Regions from separate parts of the Paenibacillus sp. EC2-1 genome, predicted to be linked through region 2. Evidence: riboswitches for the same ligand, from Rfam matches in the RefSeq annotation. Region 2 holds a riboswitch; the other holds the start of a gene.
The links. A riboswitch is a leader RNA that binds a small molecule or an ion and turns the genes downstream of it on or off. The one in region 2 is predicted to bind thiamine pyrophosphate.
Positions count from the first base shown of each region.

Region 1 (4,944 bases), 1.2 Mb from region 2:
CCGTATCATCTGGTCAGGTTTAGCAGCAGGCATTTTATTAGGATTGTTCCTGAAATTGATGCAAAGTATCACTTCATTAAAAGTCTATACACTGCTTCTAAATGTTGATTATATCCCCATACTTAATCAGCTGACATTATCCGAATTCGTAGAATTTTCACTTCATCTGATCATTTCTGTTCTTCTCAGTGGCGTATTTGTTATCTTTCTTAGGCACAGGAACTTCTCTTGGCGTAAAAATATAAGCGTGGTCTCCCTAACATGCACTGTTATTGGATTGATGTTATATTTAACAACCTCTTTGTCCGAACGTACACCATCCCTTTACGACCCATTCTCCCTACTCATCTGGTTAATTGCTCATCTGTTGTACGGCATAATCTTAGGTTATCTGCTTTTTGGATTATCTCAAAAGGCATCTAAATAAACGAAGCATATTAAAATGATTCAATTCAAATAAAAAAGTTCACCTGATGCTATATCAGCCTCAGGTGAACTCGTATTTTTCATTATTTTCACTGGCACTCTGTTACTGTAACGAAGAAGAAACAACCTTCCTTCTCATTCCCTCCACTGCAGCACGCACCCTTTTCGCATGCGTTATCGCAGATATAACGGCCACACCATCCGCGCCTGCGCGGATAACTTCCTCCACACGCGCTTCGGTAATCCCACCGATTCCAACGATCGGAAGTTCTATATCAGCTGCACGCAGCTTGCGTACAATTCCCGGACCTTGCACTTCCTTCGCGTCATCTTTTGACTGTGTTGGATAGATCGGTCCCACACCGAGATAATCGGCACCTTGAAGAATGGCTAATTTGGCCTCTTCCACGGTATGGGCAGACACACCTAGAATTCGGTTCCCGATTCGCTCTCGAACAGAATCTGCTGAATCGTCATCTTGACCGATATGAACGCCATCGGCATTAAGCGCAAGCGCCAGCTCCACATCATCGTTCACGATGAACGGCACACCCGCTTGGCGGCAACATGCTTGAAGCTTTGAGGCGAGGACTAACCTCTGTTCACCGCACAGCGCACCTTCACCTTTTTCTCGGAATTGGAATATACTCACGCCACCAGCTAGCGCCTCTGTTAATACCTGCTCTGGATCTGACAGACAGTTCACACTTCCCATCACCAAGTACATACGAAGGAATTCGCGCATGGTGGAAGGCGAAATTCTTCCATTCATGAGAGCACCTCCTGATGACGACGTCGATAGGCAAAATGATTCGTTGGACCATGACCCTGCCCAATATTCAGCCCATCCTCGATCGCTGCTTGAATGAACGCTCTCCCCCTCGTAATCGCTGCCTCAGGAGACATCCCCTTCGCTAATCCTGCGGTAATAGCTGCCGAGAAGGTGCATCCTGTTCCATGTGTATGAATCGTCTGTATCCGCTTGCCCGTTAGCTCCGTGAACACGGTTCCATCATAGATAAGATCAACGACCTCATCTTCTTCATCCGCAGCATGGCCCCCCTTAATCACTACAATCTTCGCTCCTAGATCACGAATACGTTGCGCTGCTTCACGGCGATCCTGCATTGAACGTATTTTCATCCCCGCTAGCACTTCGGCTTCCGGAATATTCGGGGTAACGATGAATGCCAAAGGAAGCAGTTCCTCCTTCAGCGCCTGAACTGCTTCTGCCCGAAGCAGCTCTGCCCCACCTTTGGCAATCATCACCGGGTCGACAACGACATGAACCCATCCGAATTTCCGAATCTGCTCAGCCACTGCGCAGATGAGAGGCGGACTAAACAGCATTCCTGTCTTTATTGCATTCACGCCAAGATCTAGTCCCACTGCCTCTATCTGCTCGGCTACCGCTTCCGGAGGAAGTGGATAAACCCCATGAACACCCAAGGTGTTCTGTACCGTTACCGCAGTAATGGCAGACATGCCGAATACATCAAGCTCTTGAAATGTCTTCAAATCTGCCTGAATACCAGCCCCGCCACCGCTATCTGAGCCTGCAATCGTTAGCGCTCTTGGAATCCTATTACGGGTCATCGTGTATCACCTGTTCCAGCTACCTCTTCTTCTCGGATCGTGGAATATCCTGACAGGGAACCGGGATGCAGCTTCGCTAACTCATCAATAAAAGCAACTTGAAAGCTACCAGGTCCAACATCTGAGGTGAGTTCTGCCGCGCGAGCAGCGGCTGCTCCATAGAAAGCAAGCCCGGCTGCGCCTGATAACATAAGATCCGGCTCTATGGCTGCAAAAGCCCCTAATACAGAAGTTAATAGACAACCCGCTCCGGTTACTTTTGTGAGCAGCTCATGGCCCCCACTTATAACCCGTACGGTCGTACCATCTGTGATGACATCCTCTTCTCCCGTAATGACAACCGTTGTCTTCAACTCCTGTGCTGCTCGAATGGCTAGACTCACATGACTTTCACCCGTACTGCCACCGCCATCCACGCCTTTAATCTCCCGCGATTCGCCGACAAGATGAGCAACTTCGGCCGCATTCCCCCGTACAAGCGAAATCTGAACCTCCTTCAAGATACGCAGCGCTGACTCCGTTCGAAACGTTGTAGCTCCCGCACCTACAGGGTCCAGCAGAACCGGCACCCCATGCGCATTCGCTGAACGACCCGCGATAATCATGGCATCCACCAATTCACGAGACAATGTTCCAATGTTCAGCACCAGCGCCCCTGCGATTTTTGCCATATCGGCAACCTCATCGGGTGAATACGCCATAACAGGGGATGCACCTAACGCATAAAGACCATTTGCCGTAAAATTAGTCACCACCACATTCGTCATATTATGTACAAGCGGTTTATGCTGCTGCACCTTCCCTAATAACTCGGAAACCTCTTTATCTAACATCACACTCATCAGCCTCACTTTGTCGTTATGATGATGGAATACACTAAGAATTCACAGAACAGATCGCCTGCATCTGAACCGGCCACTCTTCCTGACGGTAAGCCATATCCCAGAACAAATACTCTAGCTGACAGCTAAGCATGAAATGCTCAGTCATGCGTGAACGCTCAGCAGCCGTGGCCTCCAAGGCCCAAGCATCTAGTTCATTGCAGAATTTAACGGTCGCACCATCCGCACGGTTACCATAGAATGTAATCCATTCATAGAACGGGTGAGACTCATCTGGATTAACCTCCTTCATCAGCTTTTGCCCAATCTCAAGATACGTCCATGGACAAGGTAGCAGCACCGCCATAATCTCACCCAGACTGCCTTCGTGAGCCACTGTCAACATATGGCGTATATAATGATGCGCTGACGGAGCCAGTGGATACCCCTGCATATCCTCATACCTAACCCCTGCCTCATGACAAAAATTCTGATGTGGATGTACCTCGCTATGTAGAATAAATGATATCTGTTCATTAAATACAGCAATCTCTTCTCTTGTCGTGCATTTAGAAATGGCAATCCCATAAATCCGCATGTATGCATTCAAATATTCATAATCCTGTTTGATATAATGAACCAGCTGTTCCTTCGTTAGCTTACCTTCTGCAATTCCTCTCACAAAGGGATGTTCAAATATGGCCTGAAAAATACCGTCCGCCTGTTGACGGAGCTCTTGTGTGAAACTCATAAGTCTTCCACCTCCAATTTTTTTGAAGAGCAGAAAGTCCCGTAAGAGTAACCACTTTCAGTGGACGCCAAAAAAAGCCGCCCCGAAAGCTGGAGCGGCTTCATCTATTTCAATCATTGCATAAGGATAAGGCAATAATGATATGACCGACTCCACTTTCCTACGCTAGTATGAACTAGATCAGGTTCAAAGGGTCCAAGATACTCTCTTGTCTCAGCCGCCAACGGCTCCCCTAGTGGACTTTCTATTCTATTGTCAATTACTGTACACAGGATTGGGATAGATGTCAAACGAACAAACTCCTAATCTATTCCTCCCCTTCTTTAATATAAGCTAATAGCTCCAACACAATTTCTGCTACCGCATCCTCTTTCGGTAGTTGGATAAATTGACTGGCTCTCACAATATCCTCCTTAAATAAATCGATAAGCTGTATCATCGCATCTGGATCATTATGCTGCGCTGCTTCTAGCAATGCTAGAAACTCACGGTCTGTGATAACTGGTTGATCATTCTTCGTTTCCATCGGTTCACCGCCTGTTGACTTATATTCAGCTCGCGTGCTACTTCGGATTCCGTCTGATCCTGTATGTACAGTTTATAAATAATGATCTTGCCTTGAGGGGGAAGTGTATTTATCAGCTGTTCAACCAACATTCTGTTCTCAGCTTGATCTGTAAAGTTCACTTTCGTATACATGCGTTCAAGATCATAGAAGGTACACTCCCGTCTCTTCAACGTCTTGGCGCGATATTGAATCCTCCAGCCAATCCGGTGGACCTCTCCCTGAACTCGCTCAAAAGCCGTCTGACCTGTATTCAATTCTTCATCCACTCCATTCTGTTAAGTTGCAAAGATAGACTATCATCACCAAAATATAAGAACATTTGTTCTGTTTATTCTATACAATACCACTTTTTATGGTGTTTGTAATGTTGATTTATGAATTTTCTAAGGTCATTTGAAAGTTGTTCTATATAGAAAAATGATTATTTTTCAAAAAAATAATTCTAGTGGTTGTATTTTCTATGTAACAATTACCTATATAGGTGAAGGCACCTAACAATAAAGAAACGAGATGAACTTGGGAAGAGGTTCATATCGATTCTTCACTTCCCTTTTGTATACGGCCTTTCATACTATAAACGAGGGAGTTGTATGGATATGAATATGAAAAAAGTTCTGTATGTACCTTTAGATGATCGACCGGTAAACCTAGATGATGTGATTGTTCAAGGAAGATCCGCTGGCATTGAAGTGATTACGCCATGCTTGGAGGATATCAAGAACCGAATGGACTCTCAGAAGACCGATTCAGACAATACACTCCTAAGCACATCTTCGCCTACA
Region 1 covers NZ_CP186006.1:1,110,819-1,115,762, reverse strand. The annotation lists gene ACK8P5_RS05240 (hypothetical protein) at 1-427, shown strand, start outside; gene thiE (thiamine phosphate synthase) at 530-1,198, opposite strand; gene thiD (bifunctional hydroxymethylpyrimidine kinase/phosphomethylpyrimidine kinase) at 1,195-2,022, opposite strand; gene thiM (hydroxyethylthiazole kinase) at 2,019-2,855, opposite strand; gene tenA (thiaminase II) at 2,899-3,594, opposite strand; TPP riboswitch at 3,735-3,838, opposite strand; gene ACK8P5_RS05215 (hypothetical protein) at 3,902-4,120, opposite strand; gene ACK8P5_RS05210 (sigma factor-like helix-turn-helix DNA-binding protein) at 4,072-4,428, opposite strand; gene ACK8P5_RS05205 (DUF4127 family protein) at 4,759-4,944, shown strand, end outside.
Region 1: it holds a riboswitch for thiamine pyrophosphate, as region 2 does, so the genes downstream of both, tenA (thiaminase II) here and ACK8P5_RS25130 (thiazole synthase) in region 2, are expected to answer to the same signal.

Region 2 (4,944 bases):
AACCGATCGGACGGGATGATATAGAATTATTCTGCTCATTTGATGACAAAGGGGCGAAGCCGAACCCTTCGACTTCACATCAATGTAATATTCCTGCCGATCGTACAGGATATCAGCTTATCCTTGGCGTATGGGACATTGCTGATACTCCCAATGCTTTCTATCAGGTTATCGATGCTAACATCGTGAGTAATGGCGCAGCGCAAGGCCCAACCGTACCTGCGAATGTGGGCTCCGTGAACAAAACAGACACAACGATAACGCTGAAATGGACGGCTTCTACAGCTCCAACCGGAATCGCAAAATATGAAATTTACCGTGATGGGGTACTCGTTGGAACTTCATCAACGAATACTTATGTAGACAATGGTCTTACTGTGAATACATCCTATGTGTATACCGTAAGAGCGGTTGATAATGCAGGAGATAAATCTCAAGCTTCGCCAGCCGTAACGATTACAACATCTGCCGCAGGTAACGGTGGTGGCGATACTAACACATACCCGGCATGGGAAGCCTCTAAGGTGTATCTGGGTGGAGCCAAAGTACAATTTAACGGTGACATCTATGAAGCTAAGTGGTGGACACAGAATGAAACGCCTGGCAAAGCACAAGTATGGAAGTTAATTGGTGATGCTGGTGCTGGACTTGCAGCTCCTACAGGTGTCCATTCCATGAAAACTACATCGACTAGCGTGTCACTCATGTGGACAGCTTCACTTGGTGCAGCCCAGTATGAAATCTATCTGAATAATGTTCTATTAGGCATGTCGACACTAACTGCTTATGAAGCAACGGGGCTATCCGCAGGCACATCCTATGTGTTCACAGTTGTAGCTGTCGATGGTGCTGGCGTTAAATCACAAGCGTCAACTCCTTTTCACGTGAAGACCGCAACTGAAGGCGGAGGAGCAGGTGATAACGAAACTCTTTATCCAGAATGGGATGCTAAGAAAGCCTATGTGGGTGGAGATAAGGTGCACTTTAATGGTGCGACCTACGAAGCGAAATGGTGGACATATAATGAGCTTCCTAATAAAGCAGACGTATGGAAACTAGTAAAGTAAAATCACATGATATCTTTATTTAAATTAGAAAGGCATCCAAATACGGGTGCCTTTTCGCGTTATCTTCCGCAAAATAGCTATTCATTTTTTCACATGAAATGCCGATATTATATAAATTAATGTGCTTTAAAGGTAAGTGAAAAGAAATACAAATTGTTGTAACCCCCTCTTCTACTGAAGAGTGAGGGGCTTTTTTGCATCACGAGGATAGAACAATTCGAAAACGAGGTGTGCAACATGAGATCTACTATCCAGAACAAGATTAAATTCAAAATGACAATTGGGAGGAAGTTAATCGGCTCTTTCCTCATTATTGCTCTTTTGTTAGGGGTTACAGGTTCAATAGCCTCTATCTATCTAAAGAAAATAGATACCCTGAATACCGATGTAGTCGACAGACGAACTATTATTTTATCGAATGTATTAAATACACAAGTGAATATTTCAAAGGAAAATAGTTTGATTCGAGCATACATCATTACAAGTGATGAATCTTTTCTAGTTAAACTAGAGAAGGCTTATGCGGATGCAAGTCAGTTAATTCAGGATACAATCTCATTAAGTCAATCGGCCCAATTTAAAAAGAGCTTGCAAGAACTGGATCAAGGAAACCAAGAGTTTAAAGAAAAGTATGATGAATTGATACAAATGATCCAATCGAAGAAATCATCTGATCAGATATTGGATTATTTTATTGCAGAAGTATTTCCACGTGGTATAGAACTGGACCCGATGGCTGAGAATCTGGCAAACGAACAGTTAAATGCAATGAAGGAAGCAAGTGAGGAAAGTACACAGCTTGTAAATCATGCCGTTACCAATGTGGCTGTAGTTAGTATTTTTGCTTTTGTTTTTGCTGTATTGTTCGGTTATATTTGTTCACGAATGATATCAAAACCGATAGTAACTATAGCAAAAGCTGTAGAGGAAATTGCGTTAGGTAACTTAACAGTAGAAGATATCAAGTTGAAGAATAAAGATGAAATCGGAGTATTGGCTCGTTCATTTAATCAGATGAAAGATAACCTCCAGAGATTAGTGCACAAGATTCGCATTAGTTCGGAGCATGTAGCATCTTCCTCCGAGGAGCTTACCGCAAGTTCAGAGCAATCCAGCAAGGCATCCGAAGCGATATCGATGACGATTCAAGAAGTATCCACAAATGCGGAAATGCAATCTCGAAATGTAGATGATAGTCTCCAGGCTATTCACGAAATGTCCTCTGGCGTACAGCAAATTGCTTCAAATGCACAAATGACATCATCTCTTACGATAGCAACGGCTCAAAAAGCTTTAGAGGGTAATCAGTCTATCCAGTCAACCGTTAGCCAGATGGATTCGATACAAAACACGATGCATCATTTAGCTAATGCTGTAACAGAGATGCAGGAGCAATCGAAAGAAATTGAAATGATTGTTGATGTAATAACAGAAATCTCAGCTCAAACGAATCTGCTATCACTAAATGCGGCTATAGAAGCTGCCAGAGCAGGAGAACAAGGACGAGGTTTTGCAGTGGTTGCAGGGGAGGTTCGAAAGTTAGCGGAACAATCTTCCCAGTCGGCTGGGCAAATTGCAGAGTTAGTTACAACGATTAATCAGCGTACATTCCAACTGGTAGAGAAGACGGAAGTTGGAGTGAGGGAAGTTAGTGATGGAATTCAAGTCGCACATTCTGCGGGTCAACTATTCGAGTTCATAAAAAATGATATCGATGAGGTCTCTAATCAGATTCAGGAGATATCGACCGCTTCACAGCAGATCTCTATGAATACAGAACAAGTCGTAGATGCGATTGGGTTCATATCAGAGGGCTCCAAAACCGTTGCAGCAGAATCACAGAACTTAGCGGCATCGACGCAGGAGCAACTGGCTTCTATGGAGGAAATTACATCCTCTGCATCATCGTTATCTAATATGTCAGAAGAGCTGCACAATTTAATTGAAAAATTTAAAATTTAAAATGAACCATCGCTGTTCAGTATGAAACACAAGGTTGACGTCACAAAAGGGTAATGTTACCATTACCCTAATTTCATAAAGAGTAAGCTCTATGTGTTGCATTCACGCATTGCTTACTTGGAAGTCCACTAGGGGCGCCTGTTATAGGCTGAGATAAAGCGATTTCGCTTTGGTCCCTTTGCACCTGATCTGGGTCATGCCAGCGTAGGAAAGTGGTAACGAATTCAATCTTTGTGTGTTCATGAATTCAGAACCGTTCTGTGCTGGAACGGTTCTTTATGTATTTAACCGTTCCTCCATTAGAACCGGGCTCTATTCATCTACCCCCTAGTGACTTCCTTATATGACATAAGGAGGTCTTTTTTGTGCTCAATTAATGAGGGAATGGAAGGGCGTAATCATCGATCACACACGAACTAGGAGGAGAACAATGGAGAATATACTTGAGATTGGCGGCGTAAAGCTGACCAACCGACTATTGGTAGGAACGGGGAAATATGCAGACCACAAAGAGATGAACGCAGCCATTACGGCTTCTGGGACACAGGTCGTTACCGTTGCTGTAAGAAGAGTAGATCTGGACGGTTCCGAGGAGAACATTCTGAATGACATTCCTGACAATGTACAGTTAATGCCCAATACTTCGGGGGCAAGAACGGCGGATGAGGCTATACGTATTGCAAGATTAGCAAGAGCATGCGGGATGAGCAATTGGATTAAGATTGAGGTTATCTCGGATCAGAAATACTTGCTTCCGGATAATGCGGAGACGATTAAAGCAACGGAGGTGCTAGCTAAAGAAGGCTTCGTTGTTCTTCCTTACATGAGCCCTGACCTCATGGCAGCTAAAGCCTTGGTGAATGCAGGTGCTGCTGCTGTAATGCCGCTCGGAGCGCCAATTGGCACAAACCGAGGCATCCGAATGAAAGAGATGATCCAGATTCTAATAGATGAGATTTCTGTTCCTATTATCGTGGATGCAGGGATCGGTAAGCCATCCGAGGCAGCGGAGGCAATGGAGATGGGAGCAGATGCGGTATTGGTCAATACGGCGATTGCTACAGCGAAAGATCCGGTTGGTATGGCGCAAGCTTTTGACTTGGCCGTGAAGTCTGGGCGCATGGGGTACCTGGCAGGACTTGGACGGATGCTAAGTAGCAGAGCAGAGGCCTCGTCCATTCTAACTGGATTTTTGGACTAAGAGGGAGAGATGAAATGAGCTTTTATGATATATACACCCAAGTCAAAGAGTGGCCGTTCGAGCGTTTCACGCAGGCTGTAAGTAACAAGGATGTAGAGAGAGTTTTAGGGAAGGATCGGCTAACCAATGAGGATTATTTGACGTTATTGTCTCCTGCGGCAGAACCTTATATAGAAATCATGGCACAACAAGCACATGAGCGAACCGTACAGCATTTTGGCCGAATCATTCAATTATATCAGCCTCTTTATTTGAGCGATTACTGTGTGAATACTTGTAAGTATTGCAGCTTCAGTATAGATAACGAGTTCCCAAGGCGTAAGCTGACGATGCTCGAGGTGGAGCAAGAAGCTAGGGCAATAAAGGCTAAAGGAATAAAGCAGATCATTCTGTTAACAGGGGAATCTCGCATTCATTCTTCAGTACAATATTTGAAGGACTGTGTGGATGTATTAAAGCATCATTTTGCTTCTATTGCGATTGAAATTCAGCCGCTGGATGTGCCGGATTATCAGGAACTCGTGAATGCAGGAATTGACGGTCTCACTGTATATCAAGAGGTTTATGACGAAGAGATCTATAAGGATATACATGTTAAAGGACCGAAACGAAACTATCGTTATCGCCTGGATGCACCGGAGAGAGGATGCCAGGCAGGGATGCGAGCAGTTAATATCGGAGCACTACTCGGGCTAAGCGATTGGCAAAAAGAAA
Region 2 covers NZ_CP186006.1:5,368,021-5,372,964, reverse strand. The annotation lists gene ACK8P5_RS25140 (lytic polysaccharide monooxygenase) at 1-1,067, shown strand, start outside; gene ACK8P5_RS25135 (methyl-accepting chemotaxis protein) at 1,305-3,029, shown strand; TPP riboswitch at 3,150-3,257, shown strand; gene ACK8P5_RS25130 (thiazole synthase) at 3,460-4,230, shown strand; gene thiH (2-iminoacetate synthase ThiH) at 4,245-4,944, shown strand, end outside.